2 regions of the Sphingopyxis terrae subsp. terrae NBRC 15098 genome follow, and region 1 is predicted to be linked to the other one. Evidence: predicted binding sites of a transcription regulator. Region 1 holds the regulator's gene; the other holds the start of a gene.
What was found. Region 1 encodes LexA, which represses DNA repair genes until DNA is damaged. Its sites were predicted from a motif close to GTTCCNCNCTTGTTCT; they were not measured.

Region 1 (5,796 bases):
AGGTAAAGCCGCTCTGCCCCGCCTGCAAGCGCCGGATATATTGCAGATAGGCCTGCGACTGGTTGTAGCTGGTGCCCGGTAGCGTCTGGCCGCGAAAGGCGCGCTTCACTTCCTCGCCGGTGAACGGCCGCGGCGCGCCCGGAAACGCCCCCTGGGTCCCCGGTGGGACAAGCTTGCCGGCGGCGTTGATATAGCGGCCGGCGGCCGATGCGTCGGGCACCGGAATCTGGCAGTTCATCACCGATACCGCAGTCTGTGCAAAGGCGGGGCGGATGGTCAGCGCCGCCGACACGCCGACCGCGCCGAGCGCGAGCATCTTGCGCCGCGAGGGAACGGTTTCGTCGCCGGTCGCCGGCGCTTCGTTCGGGATGTCGCTGTCTTCCATGGCCGCGCATTAAACCAGTGAAGCCTTTAGGAAAAGCAAAAGACCGGCCGCCTCCCGCGCCCTTCCCGCTTTGGGACAGGCTGCGCCGCGATGGTAACCCGATGCACCGGCCCGCGAAGCGCCTTGCGCGCCGCGCCGCTTCGTGCGAGGCGCAGCGTCGATGTTCGACCGCCTATCCAGCCTGGTTGCGGCGCTGACGCTTGTCGCCGTCGCGGCGATTTTCGCGGCGCTTGTCGGCGGCGACCTCGCCTCGATCGCGATCCTGGCACTCGCAGGGGCGCTCGGCGCTGTCCTTGTTTATGGCGCGCAGCCGCCGCCCGCCGCGACGCAGCCTGCCGCCGCCTCTCCGGTCCCCGCCGAACCGCCGCTGCTGCTGCGCCATCCCGATTTCACCCGCTGGGCCGATCAGGAGCGCGAACCGGTGCTGGGGGTAATCGACAATGTCGTCGCCATCGCCAACGATGCAGCGGTCCGCCTGCTCGGACGCCACATCGTCGGCGCCGACATCCGCACCGCGATCCGCCATCCGGTGGCGGCCGAATGGCTGTCTGCTGGCGACGTCGACACGGGCGCGATGACCGTCGATCTCGCCGACTATCCGCGGCCCGGCCAGCGCTGGACAATGCGGATCGCGACGCTGTCGCACGGCGGCCGCATCATCTTTTTGTCCGACCGCTCGGCGATCGATGCCGCCGACCGCATGCGGTCCGATTTCGTCGCCAACGCCAGTCACGAACTGCGCACGCCGCTTGCCGCGATCCTCGGCTATGTCGAGACATTGCAGGACATGAACGACGAGGCCGATGCCCCGACGCGCAACCGTTTCCTCGCGATCATCGAGCGCGAGGCGCGGCGGATGCAGCAGCTCGTCATCGACCTGCTGTCGATCTCGCGGGTCGAAGCCGATCGCTTCCGCCGCCCGACCACCCCGGTCGATCTCGCCGCCATCGTCCGCCATACGCTCGCCCAGATGAAGGACAGTGCGGAGGCGCGGCCGCAGGACATTGTCGATCGCCTCGGCGACGCTGCACAGCCGGTGCTGGGCGACGCGGCGCAGCTCGGCCAGCTCGTCCACAATATCGTCTCCAACGCGATGAAATACGGCCGCCCCGGCACCCCGGTGACGGTCGAACTGACGCGCGAAGGCCGCCGCGTCCGTCTGTCGGTCCAGGACGAAGGCGAAGGGATCGCGCCCGATCACCTCCCGCGCCTCACCGAACGCTTCTACCGCGTAGACGAAGCGCGCAGCCGCTCGGTCGGCGGCACCGGGCTGGGGCTGGCGATCGTCAAGCACATCAGCGAACGGCATAACGGCCAGCTCGATATTCAAAGCGAAGTCGGTAAGGGCACACGCGTGTCCGTGTCCTTCCCGCTGTCCGAGGCGCACTGACAAAGGACCGCATCGATGACGAACCGACCAACACATCTCGACGAAAGCGGCGCGGCGCATATGGTCGATGTCGGCGCGAAGGCCGCGACCGGTCGGCGTGCCGTCGCCGGCGGCCGCATCACGATGACGCCCGAAGCGCTCGCCGCGATCCGCGCTGGCGACGCGCCCAAGGGCGATGTGCTGTCGACCGCGCGCATCGCCGGCATCATGGCGGCCAAGCGAACCGCCGAGCTAATCCCGCTCTGCCACCCGCTGGCACTGACCAGCGTCGCCGTGGACTTCGACTGGGAGGCCGATGGCATTTCGGTCCGTGCGACCGCCGCGACGACCGGGCCGACGGGGGTCGAGATGGAGGCGCTAACCGCCGCGTCCGTCGCATTGCTGACGCTCTACGACATGGCGAAGGCGCTCGACCGGGCCATGGTAATCGGCGATATCCGCCTGCTCGAAAAGAGCGGCGGCCGGTCGGGCGACTGGCGCGCCGCATGAGCGCGCTGCTCGCGGTCGAGGAGGCCCAGGCGCGGCTGCTGGCGCTGAAGCCGCCGCTCGGCGCCGACAATATCGGCGTGGCGCAATGCGCCGGGCGCTACCTTGCCCAGGACATCATCGCCGGGCGCGACCAGCCCGCCGCGGCGCTGTCGGCGATGGACGGCTATGCGATCCGCTTTGCCGATCTGCCCGGTCCGTGGACGATCGCCGGCGAAGTCGCCGCCGGCACCGCGCCCGCCCACGCGCTCGGCCCCGGCGAAGCGATCCGCATCTTCACCGGCGCGATGCTGCCGGCCAATGCCGATACCGTGGTGGTGCAAGAGGATGTCATCGCCGATGGCGCGCGCCTGACACTCACCGGCGATGGCCCCGCGTCGCGTGGACGCCATGTCCGCGCCCGGGCAAGCGATTTTGCAGCGGGAGCGCATTTGCTCACGGCGGGATGTCGCCTCTCTCCCGGCGCGCTCGCCGCCGCCATCATGGGCGGTGCGGGCGACCTGATCGTCGGGGGACGCCCGCGCGTCGCGATCCTGACGACAGGCGACGAACTGGTCGCGCCCGGGCGGGCGCTCGCGCCCGGTCAGATACCCGACAGCAACGGCACGATGCTCGCCGCGATGCTCGCCGCCGAACCCGCCGACGTCACGCTGCCGCTGCGCGCGCGCGACGATCGCGGCGTTCTCGCCAATATATTGGGCGATATGGCGCGGCGGCACGATGTCATCGTTACCGTTGGCGGCGCGTCGGTGGGCGATCACGACCATGTCCGCGGCGCGCTCGACGATGCGGGCGGGCAGCTCGATTTCTGGAAGATCGCGATGCGCCCCGGCAAGCCGCTGATCGCCGGCCGGATCGGCGACGCGATCCTGCTCGGCCTGCCGGGCAATCCGTCCTCGGCGTTCGTGACCGCGACGCTCTTTCTGCTACCGCTCGTCCGCTACCTTGCCGGGGCGGCCGCGCCGTTGCCGGAGGTCAGCCAGGCCCCCCTCGCGGTTCCACTCGGGCCCGGCGGGGCAAGGCGCGATTATCTGCGCGCGCGCCTCGACAAGGGACTGCTCACCCCCTGCGACGGACAGGACAGCGGCCAGACGCAACCGCTGATCTCTGCCAACGCGCTGATCGTCCGCGATATCGGCGCAGCACCCCGCGCGGCGGGGGAGCTTGCAAACTATATCGCGATCGCTTGACAAGTTCCGGTCTGTTCCACTATCGTTCCCCTTATGTCCGGCAACGCCATCATGGAGAACGACCGATGTTGACCGCGAAGCAGCATGAACTGCTCCACTTCATCCAGGAACGGCTCGACGCCAGCGGCATCTCGCCGTCGTTCGAGGAAATGAAGGAGGCGCTGGGCCTCAAGTCGAAATCGGGCATCCACCGGCTGATCAGCGCGCTCGAGGAACGCGGCTTCCTGCGCCGCCTGCCCAATCGTGCGCGTGCGCTCGAAGTGTTGAAGCTGCCCGATGCGGCCAAGCCCAAAACGCGGAGCGACAGTGACAATGTGGTGCCGCTGCGCAAGCCCGCACCGGCGCTGAAGCCCATCGCCGCGAACGACATTATCGAAGTGCCGCTGCACGGCAAGATTGCCGCCGGCGTCCCGATCGAGGCGTTCGAGGATTATAACCGGCTCGCCGTTCCCGCCGCGTTGCTCGGCGCGGGCGAACATTATGCGCTCGAAGTATCGGGCGACTCGATGGTCGAGGCGGGGATTTTCGACGGCGATTATGCGCTGATCCAGAAGGCGAGTACCGCGCGCGAGGGCGATATCGTCGTCGCGCTCGTCGACGGACAGGACGCAACGCTCAAATATTTTCATCGCGAAGGCCGGATGGTGCGCCTCGATCCCGCCAACAGCGCCTATGAGCCGCAGCGTTACGAAGCCGATCGCGTCATGGTGCAAGGTCGGCTGTCGGGACTGCTTCGTCGTTACCACTAAGCTGGTGCGGGCGGCGCTAAGGATGCGCATCGCCCGCGCGCAGCGCCGAAACGAGCCGCGGCTTCGCGCCCAGATAAAGCGCAAGGCCGCCGCTTTCTTCCAGCGTGTCGCGGTCGATCGTCAGCCAGCGCGCGACGCATTCGCGCGGTAGCCAGCGTTCGCTGATGACCACATCGGCGGCTGCGCAGGCGGCCGCCATCTCCTCACCCGCGATCCGGTCGCGCCCATGCGCGGCAAGGATGACGCGCGGCGCATCGCCCCTGCCTTGGGTCCAACGGCAGAAATCGCGATTGCAATCGACATGGTCGAGATCGCCAAGCGCGACGAGCGGCGTGTCGATCCCCGCCGCTTCGGCCATCGCGTCGCGTACGAAATCGCCGGCACGATCGCGCAGCATGGCATAGCCGCCGCCCGGCACGGCGGCTGCGATATGCCGCCCGTCGCCGGTCACGAGCAGGTCGGGGCGCGGCTGTGCGAGCAGCACCGCCATTCCCGCTACCAGCGGCACGGCGCCCGCCCAGCGCCACCCGCTGCGCCACAGCAATATCCACAGCCCGCCCGCCATTGCGACGCCGAAGGCCCATGGCGGAAACACGGACAAGGTGGTGACGGCGCCAGGCGCCGCGGCGACATGATGCGCGAGCCCGATGAGCAGGCGCAGCGCATGATCGGCGACCCACCAGAAGGGCGCCCCCGCCCCTACCGCGTCGAACAGCAGCGCCAAAGCCTCCGCCGGCATGATGACGAAGATGGTCAGCGGGATCGCGACGACATTGGCGAGCGCGCCATAAAGCCCGGCCTTGTGAAAATGGAACAGCGCGATCGGCGACAAGGCGACCTCGACGACGATGCCGGTGATCAGCAAGCCGGCGACGCCACGCCCGAAGCGGAAGGCAAATGGCTCCTCGCGCCGCGCGACGAAGCGCTGCATCGCCCTGCTTTCGTGGAGCGCGACGATCGCGGTTACCGCCGCGAAGCTGAGCTGGAAACTCGGCCCAACCAGCGCCTCGGGCCGCCACAATAGCACGAGCAGCGCGCCGGCGGCGACGAGCCGCAGGGTAATCGCCTCGCGCCCCAGCAGGATCGCCGCCAGGACCAGCAACGCCGCGATCAACGACCGCAGCGTCGGCACCTCGGCGCCAGCCAACCACGTATAGCCGCCCCCAGCGAGCGCCCCGGCGGCGGCGGCAAGCGGCAACACATAGCCCGCGAGCGCGAGCCGCGGGCTGAGCGCCAGCAACCGCATGGCGAGCAGCATCGCGAAGCCGACCACGGCGGTGACGTGCAGTCCGCTGATCGACAGCAGATGCGCCAGCCCGCTGCGCCGCATCGCCTCCTCGTCCTCGGGCGTGATCGCGCCGCGATCGCCCGTCACCAGCGCCGACGCGACGCCGCCCGGCGACCCCGCAACCTGGCGATGGATATGCTCGCTCAGCCGCGCGCGCAGCGGCTGGCGCGCATGCTCGGCGCCCGGCGGCAGTATGACATCGCCAAGCACTGTTCCGACCGCGCCGATGCGGTCGAACCACGCGCGCTGCGCAAAGTCGTAGCCGCCGGGCAGGCTCGCGGTTGGCGGCGGCATCAGCCGCGCGCGCA
Region 2 (5,796 bases), 850 kb from region 1:
ACGAGCGGCGGATGTCGTTGGTCGATGTCATGCGCGCGATCTAGTGCCGGATCGTCCGTTACTCAAGCACAGACGCGCAGCATCAGCGCTGGCAGAGCCGGTCGAGCTGCTGCCCGGTCAACCCCTGCTGGTTCACCAGCGCCTGCGAGATGAACTGCACATCATATTGGGCGATGCGATATTCGCCTTCGCGAACGCGCTGCACCAATATCCCGCCGCACGTTCCGGCAATCCCCGGATGATCGTCGAGCACCGAAAACAGGACATAGGCGCCGGGATATGCGGCGCCATCTGGATTGTTGCTCCACGCGACGAATTGCGGCGTCATCGATCCGTCGCCGGTCTGGAACTGCGTGGCGCCGGCATGCAGGTTTGCCCAGTCCTTCGGCGTGATTTCCGCCAGCGGGTCCATCATCGCGATCCCGGCCTGATCGCCGCGATCGACCCGGTCGAGGAAGCGCGTCACAAAGCTGGTCGCCGCCGCCGTATCGGCGTCGCTCGCCTTCCAGTCCGCCGGAACGGGCTTGTAGGGATCGGTCGCGGGATCGTAGCAGAAGAATTTCTGCCGCAGATTTTCGATCATCATGACATTGCGGGTCGTATCGACGCGGCTGTCGAAATTATACCGGCCGAAACGCACCTTCATCTTGCCGCAGCGCTGCGCCGCAATCCGCTGGACCTCTTCCATCGTCGTCGTCAGCCGCGCCGCCTCGATATCGGCGACATCGGCGCTGAAACCACCCGCGGCCAGCTTCTCGACGCGAATTGCGGGCTCGCCCGCCGCCGCAAGCAACAGCGCCAATACCAGACCTGCCATAACCCCGAACTCCCCCCGCCTTCCGTCGATCGGATGACCGCAGGCCGATATTGCGGACAACGGGCGCGCGCCGCAAGTCCGATGAGGGCTGGCTCAGCGCCACTGCGCTCAAAAAGCGGTCGCGATGCCCTTGCCCAGATAGCAGGGAAGCTGATGCAGCACGTCGGCCTTGGGCACCCCGTCCTCGATCAGGGCAGGCGGCACTTCCGACGTATCGACGCGCACGACGGTGAAGGCGGCACGGGGCGCGCTGCGATGGACGACGACATAGCCGCAATCCATCGTGCCATCCTTGCGATCGCCGCGAAAATCGAACGCGGCATAAAGGCCGGGCGGCTGTCCCGCCGGGTCGGCATACCAGGTCAGGCGCAGGATGCGCAGCGTGCCATCGGCCCACAGCGCAGCCCGCTTGCGCAGGTTCATCTCCCATTCCAGCCGCGGGTTCGACGCCTGAAACGACAGGCGCAGCATCGCATAGGCCGCCTCATAGTCGCGCTTCGCCAACGCCATCGTGAACCCGGTGAAGCGGTCGATCGCGCCCTCCTCGTCGGCTGGGGCGGGCTCGAAGCTCTTACCCGCGGGTACCACGACGTCGCGCTCGACCCCGGGCCCCAGAACGGGCGGCGCGGCCGCCAACGGGGTCGCCGCTGTGAATAGTGCGGTCAGGAGCAGCACGCCAAACCGGCGATCAAAAGACAAAATAATCGCCCCCGCGTTCGCGCGCGCGCTGCCAGGCGGGGCGCGCGTGGCACGCCGCGACGAAGGCGGCGAGGCGCGGATAGCGATCGGCACCGTTCATCGCCGCAACCTCGGCCGGGAAGCTCAGCATGATGTCGGCAGCCGACAGGCGATCGCCGATGAAATGCCCGGCGTCGCCGATCTCGCTTTCGAGATAGGCGAAATGCGCGCCGAGCTGTTCGTCGATCCGCGGTCGCAGCGGCGCCGCAGCATCGCCGAGGCGGGCAACATAGAGATTGAGGAGAACAGGAGTCATGGCCGAACCTTCGGCAAAGTGCAGCAGCTCAAGGTGCCGGACATGATTGTCGGTGCCGCGCGGCGGGATCAGGGCGTCACCGCCATGGCGCTCGCACAAATATTCGACGATCGCGCCCGATTCCTGGATCACCCGCCCGTCGTCCTCGAGCAGCGGCGATTTGCCGAGCGGATGGACGGCTTTCAGCTCGGGCGGCGCGAGGTTGGTAACGGCGTCGCGCTGATAGTGGCGAATTTCGAATGGAGCGCCGATTTCCTCGAGCAGCCACAATATGCGCTGCGACCGGCTGTTGTTCAGATGGTGGACGATCAGGCTCACCGCATTCTCCTCTTATCCGCGCCAATATCCGTTGCGATCGATTAACGCCGCCAGCTCGCGCACCAGCTTGGCGCCGACAATAGCGGTCACGCCGCCGATGTCGCGGCCCGGATGATGTTCGACGATGTCCGCGCCGACGATCGGCGCGCACTGCCGGTGCAGCACCGCGAGCAGTTCGCGCACTGTCAGCCCGCCGGGCTCGGGATGCGCGACGCCGGGCGCCGCCGACGGATCGAGCCCGTCGAGGTCGATCGAGATATAGAGCGGGCCGCTCAGCACCGGCACCGCTTCGGGAACCAAGTCCGCCATCGGGACGATCTCGACGCCGAAGCGATCGGCTTGTGTGGCGCAATGGCGATTCAACGTGCGGATACCGACCTGGACCAACCGCGCGGCAAGGCCCGCTTCGCATATCCGGGCAAAGGGCGACGCATGGCTGCGCGGATTGCCGCCGAAGTCGTCGTACAAGTCGGGATGCGCGTCGATGTGCAGGATGTTGAGCGGACCGAAACAAGCGGCGGCGGCTTCGACGAGCGGAAATGTCACCGCATGATCGCCGCCGAGCGCGAGCGGAATTTCGCCATCCTCGTGCAGCATCGCGACATGGCGCCGGATCGCGGCATCGTCGTGTGCGACATGCTCGGTCAGCGGCAGGTCGCCATCGTCAGTGAAGGCGATATCCGTGCCGATTTCGGGACCGAGCTCGCTTGCCATATTGCCGCGATCGCTGCGCAGCGCCGCACGGATCGCCGCAGACCCGCCCGCCGCGCCGCGTTCGAAACTACTGTTGACGTCGGTCGGCAAACCGAAAAGGCGGATCGCGGGCATCGAGCCTGTGTAGTCCTTGCCCCTGAACACGCAAGCCGGGATGCGGTACACGCCCCCGCCAGCATGGTCAGCGGCGGCATGGTCAACGGCGGCCGGGCCGACCTGCCAAGAGAGGGGTCGGGCAGATCCAAGGAGGCGTGCCGGAGAGGCACGGACCCGCCGCCGTTCGCCGGCGAGCCGTATTGCGACGGCTCGCCGGATCCGGATTAGATATCGTCGTCGTCCGCGTCGGGGCCGGTCATCATCTCTTCGGCCACCGCATCGGTGCGGCTGCGGATCGCCTTTTCGAGCCGTTCCATCAGTTCGGGATTTTCGGTCAGGAAATTCTTCGCATTTTCGCGGCCCTGACCGATGCGGATCGAATCATAGCTGAACCAGGCGCCCGATTTTTCGACGAGACCGGCCTTGACCCCGAGGTCGAGAATTTCGCCGATCTTCGAAATGCCCTGCCCGTACATGATGTCGAATTCGACCTGCTTGAACGGGGGCGCGACCTTGTTCTTGACGACTTTGACACGCGTGGTGTTGCCGACGATTTCGTCGCGGTCCTTGATCTGGCCGGTGCGGCGGATATCGAGGCGGACCGAGGCGTAGAATTTGAGCGCATTGCCGCCCGTCGTCGTCTCGGGATTGCCGTACATCACGCCGATCTTCATGCGCAGCTGGTTGATGAAGATCACCATGCAGCGCGAACGGCTGATCGAGCCGGTGAGTTTGCGCAAGCTCTGCGACATCAGGCGCGCCTGAAGGCCGACATGGCTGTCGCCCATCTCGCCTTCGATTTCGGCGCGCGGGACGAGCGCGGCGACCGAGTCGACGACGAGCACGTCGATCGCATTCGAGCGCACCAGCGTATCGACGATTTCAAGCGCCTGTTCGCCCGTATCGGGCTGCGACACGATCAGCTCGTCAATGTTTACGCCCAGCTTCTTCGCATAGACGGGATCGAGCGCATGTTCGGCATCGACGAAAGCCGCGGTTCCGCCGGTCTTCTGCGCTTCGGCGATGCAATGCAGCGCGAGGGTGGTCTTGCCCGAGCTTTCGGGACCGTAGATTTCGATAACGCGGCCACGCGGCAGACCGCCGACGCCGAGCGCGATGTCGAGCCCGAGCGATCCGGTCGAGACCGCCTCGACCTGCATCGCTTCCTTCGATCCGAGCTTCATCACCGAGCCCTTGCCGAACGCGCGATCGATCTGCGCGAGTGCGGCGTCGAGCGCCTTCTGCCTGTCTGTGCTGTTCACTGATTTCCCCGATTCGACGAGTGATAATTGTCCGGCCATGACCGTTCCTTTCCAGCTCTAGAGCGAAGGCAGAACCACCGCAACGCCAGAGCTGTGTACGCTATTTGTTCTATAGGAACAAGTGGAGAACAAATATTTTTGCGCTATCGGCGAGGCGCGCGCTATTCCCCGAAAAAACCATCCAGAACGGCCTCGATTTCGGCGATACGGAACGGCTTCGTCACCAGCTTGCGGTTCGCATGCGGCGCGGGAATCACGTCGCCGCCGCCTGACGTGAAGGCAAAGGGAATCCCCCGCTCCGCCAGCGCATCGGCGACCGGCCATCCCTTTTCGTCGCCCAGGTTGATATCGACGAGTGCGCCCGCCACCGGCTGCGACGCGACTACCGCGAGCGCTTCCTCGTTGGTCGTCGCCTGCGCCGGTTCGGGATAGCCGAGCGCGTCGAACATATCGACGAGCATCATGCCGATCAGGACATCGTCTTCGACAAGCAGGATCAACCTGTCTTCAGCCATGACCCACCCTATGCGCCGCATCGTCGAGCGCCATCGATACTGCTTCTGCAAGCTGCGCAACCGAGAAGGGCTTGGGCAGGAAGGCGACATCATCGATGTTGATCGACTGGCGCAACTGCTCCTCGGCATAGCCCGACATGAACAGCACCGGCAGGTTCGCCCGCTTGGCGCGCATCGCGCGGACCATCGTCGGCCCGTCCATCGTCGGCATCACAACGTCGCTGATCACCAGGTCAATCTTGTCCATCGCGGCGAAGCGTTCAAGCCCCTCTTCGCCCTGCGAAGCGGTAACGACCGTATAACCCGCGCGGGTCAGCGCCCGTTCGGCGACGGCCCGCACCATATCCTCGTCCTCGACGAGAAGGATGGTACCGGTGCCCCACTGGCTTTTCTTCGCCTTCGCAGCCGGCGGCGGCGTTGCCGGCACGCCGCTTTCGGCTCGGTGGACCGGCAGGTAAATGGTGAAGCTGGTCCCCGCGCCCGGTTTGCTGTCGGCAAAGATAAAGCCCGCCGATTGTTTGATGATGCCATAGACCGTCGACAGTCCCAGCCCTGTCCCCTTGCCGACATCTTTGGTCGTGAAAAAGGGTTCGAAAATTTTAGGCAGCACTTCGGCCGGAATGCCGGTCCCCGTATCGCCGACCTTCAGCGCGCTGTAATCGGCGGGCGGCATGAATTCATTGCCCATCTGGCGAACTTCAGCGGCGGAAACGGGATAGGTTTCGATCGTCAACGTCCCGCCGCCGGGCATCGCGTCGCGCGCATTGACCGCAAGGTTGATGATGACCTGCTCTAGCTGCCCGGGGTCGGCGCGCACCGCACCCAGCCCGCGGCCATGATGCACCGACAATTGCACCGTATCGCCGATCAGCCGCTTGAGCAGATGCGACACTTCCGAAATCACGTCGGGAAGCTGCAATATCTGCGGCCGCAACGTCTGCTGGCGCGAAAAGGCGAGCAACTGCCGCGTCAGGCTCGCCGCGCGGTTGGCGTTGCTGCGGATTTGCTGAATATCGTCATAGTCGCTGTCGCCCGGCGTGTGCCGCATCAGCATCAGATCGCAGCTTCCGAGCACCGCGG

Region 2: recA (recombinase RecA) is a predicted target of LexA. The motif match lies at 4,316-4,331, and genes of this name have one in related genera.

The regions. Positions count from the first base shown of each region.
Region 1 is NZ_CP013342.1:2,922,170-2,927,965, reverse strand. It holds gene AOA14_RS13925 (hypothetical protein) at 1-385, opposite strand, end outside; gene AOA14_RS13920 (sensor histidine kinase) at 546-1,775, shown strand; gene moaC (cyclic pyranopterin monophosphate synthase MoaC) at 1,791-2,264, shown strand; gene AOA14_RS13910 (molybdopterin molybdotransferase MoeA) at 2,261-3,451, shown strand; gene lexA (transcriptional repressor LexA) at 3,517-4,200, shown strand; gene AOA14_RS13900 (ComEC/Rec2 family competence protein) at 4,217-5,796, opposite strand, start outside.
Region 2 is NZ_CP013342.1:3,771,836-3,777,631, forward strand. It holds gene alaS (alanine--tRNA ligase) at 1-31, opposite strand, end outside; gene AOA14_RS18040 (hypothetical protein) at 83-817, opposite strand; gene AOA14_RS18045 (hypothetical protein) at 926-1,492, opposite strand; gene AOA14_RS18050 (glutathione S-transferase family protein) at 1,506-2,129, opposite strand; gene AOA14_RS18055 (agmatinase family protein) at 2,142-2,957, opposite strand; gene recA (recombinase RecA) at 3,164-4,240, opposite strand; gene AOA14_RS18065 (response regulator) at 4,363-4,716, opposite strand; gene AOA14_RS18070 (hybrid sensor histidine kinase/response regulator) at 4,709-5,796, opposite strand, start outside.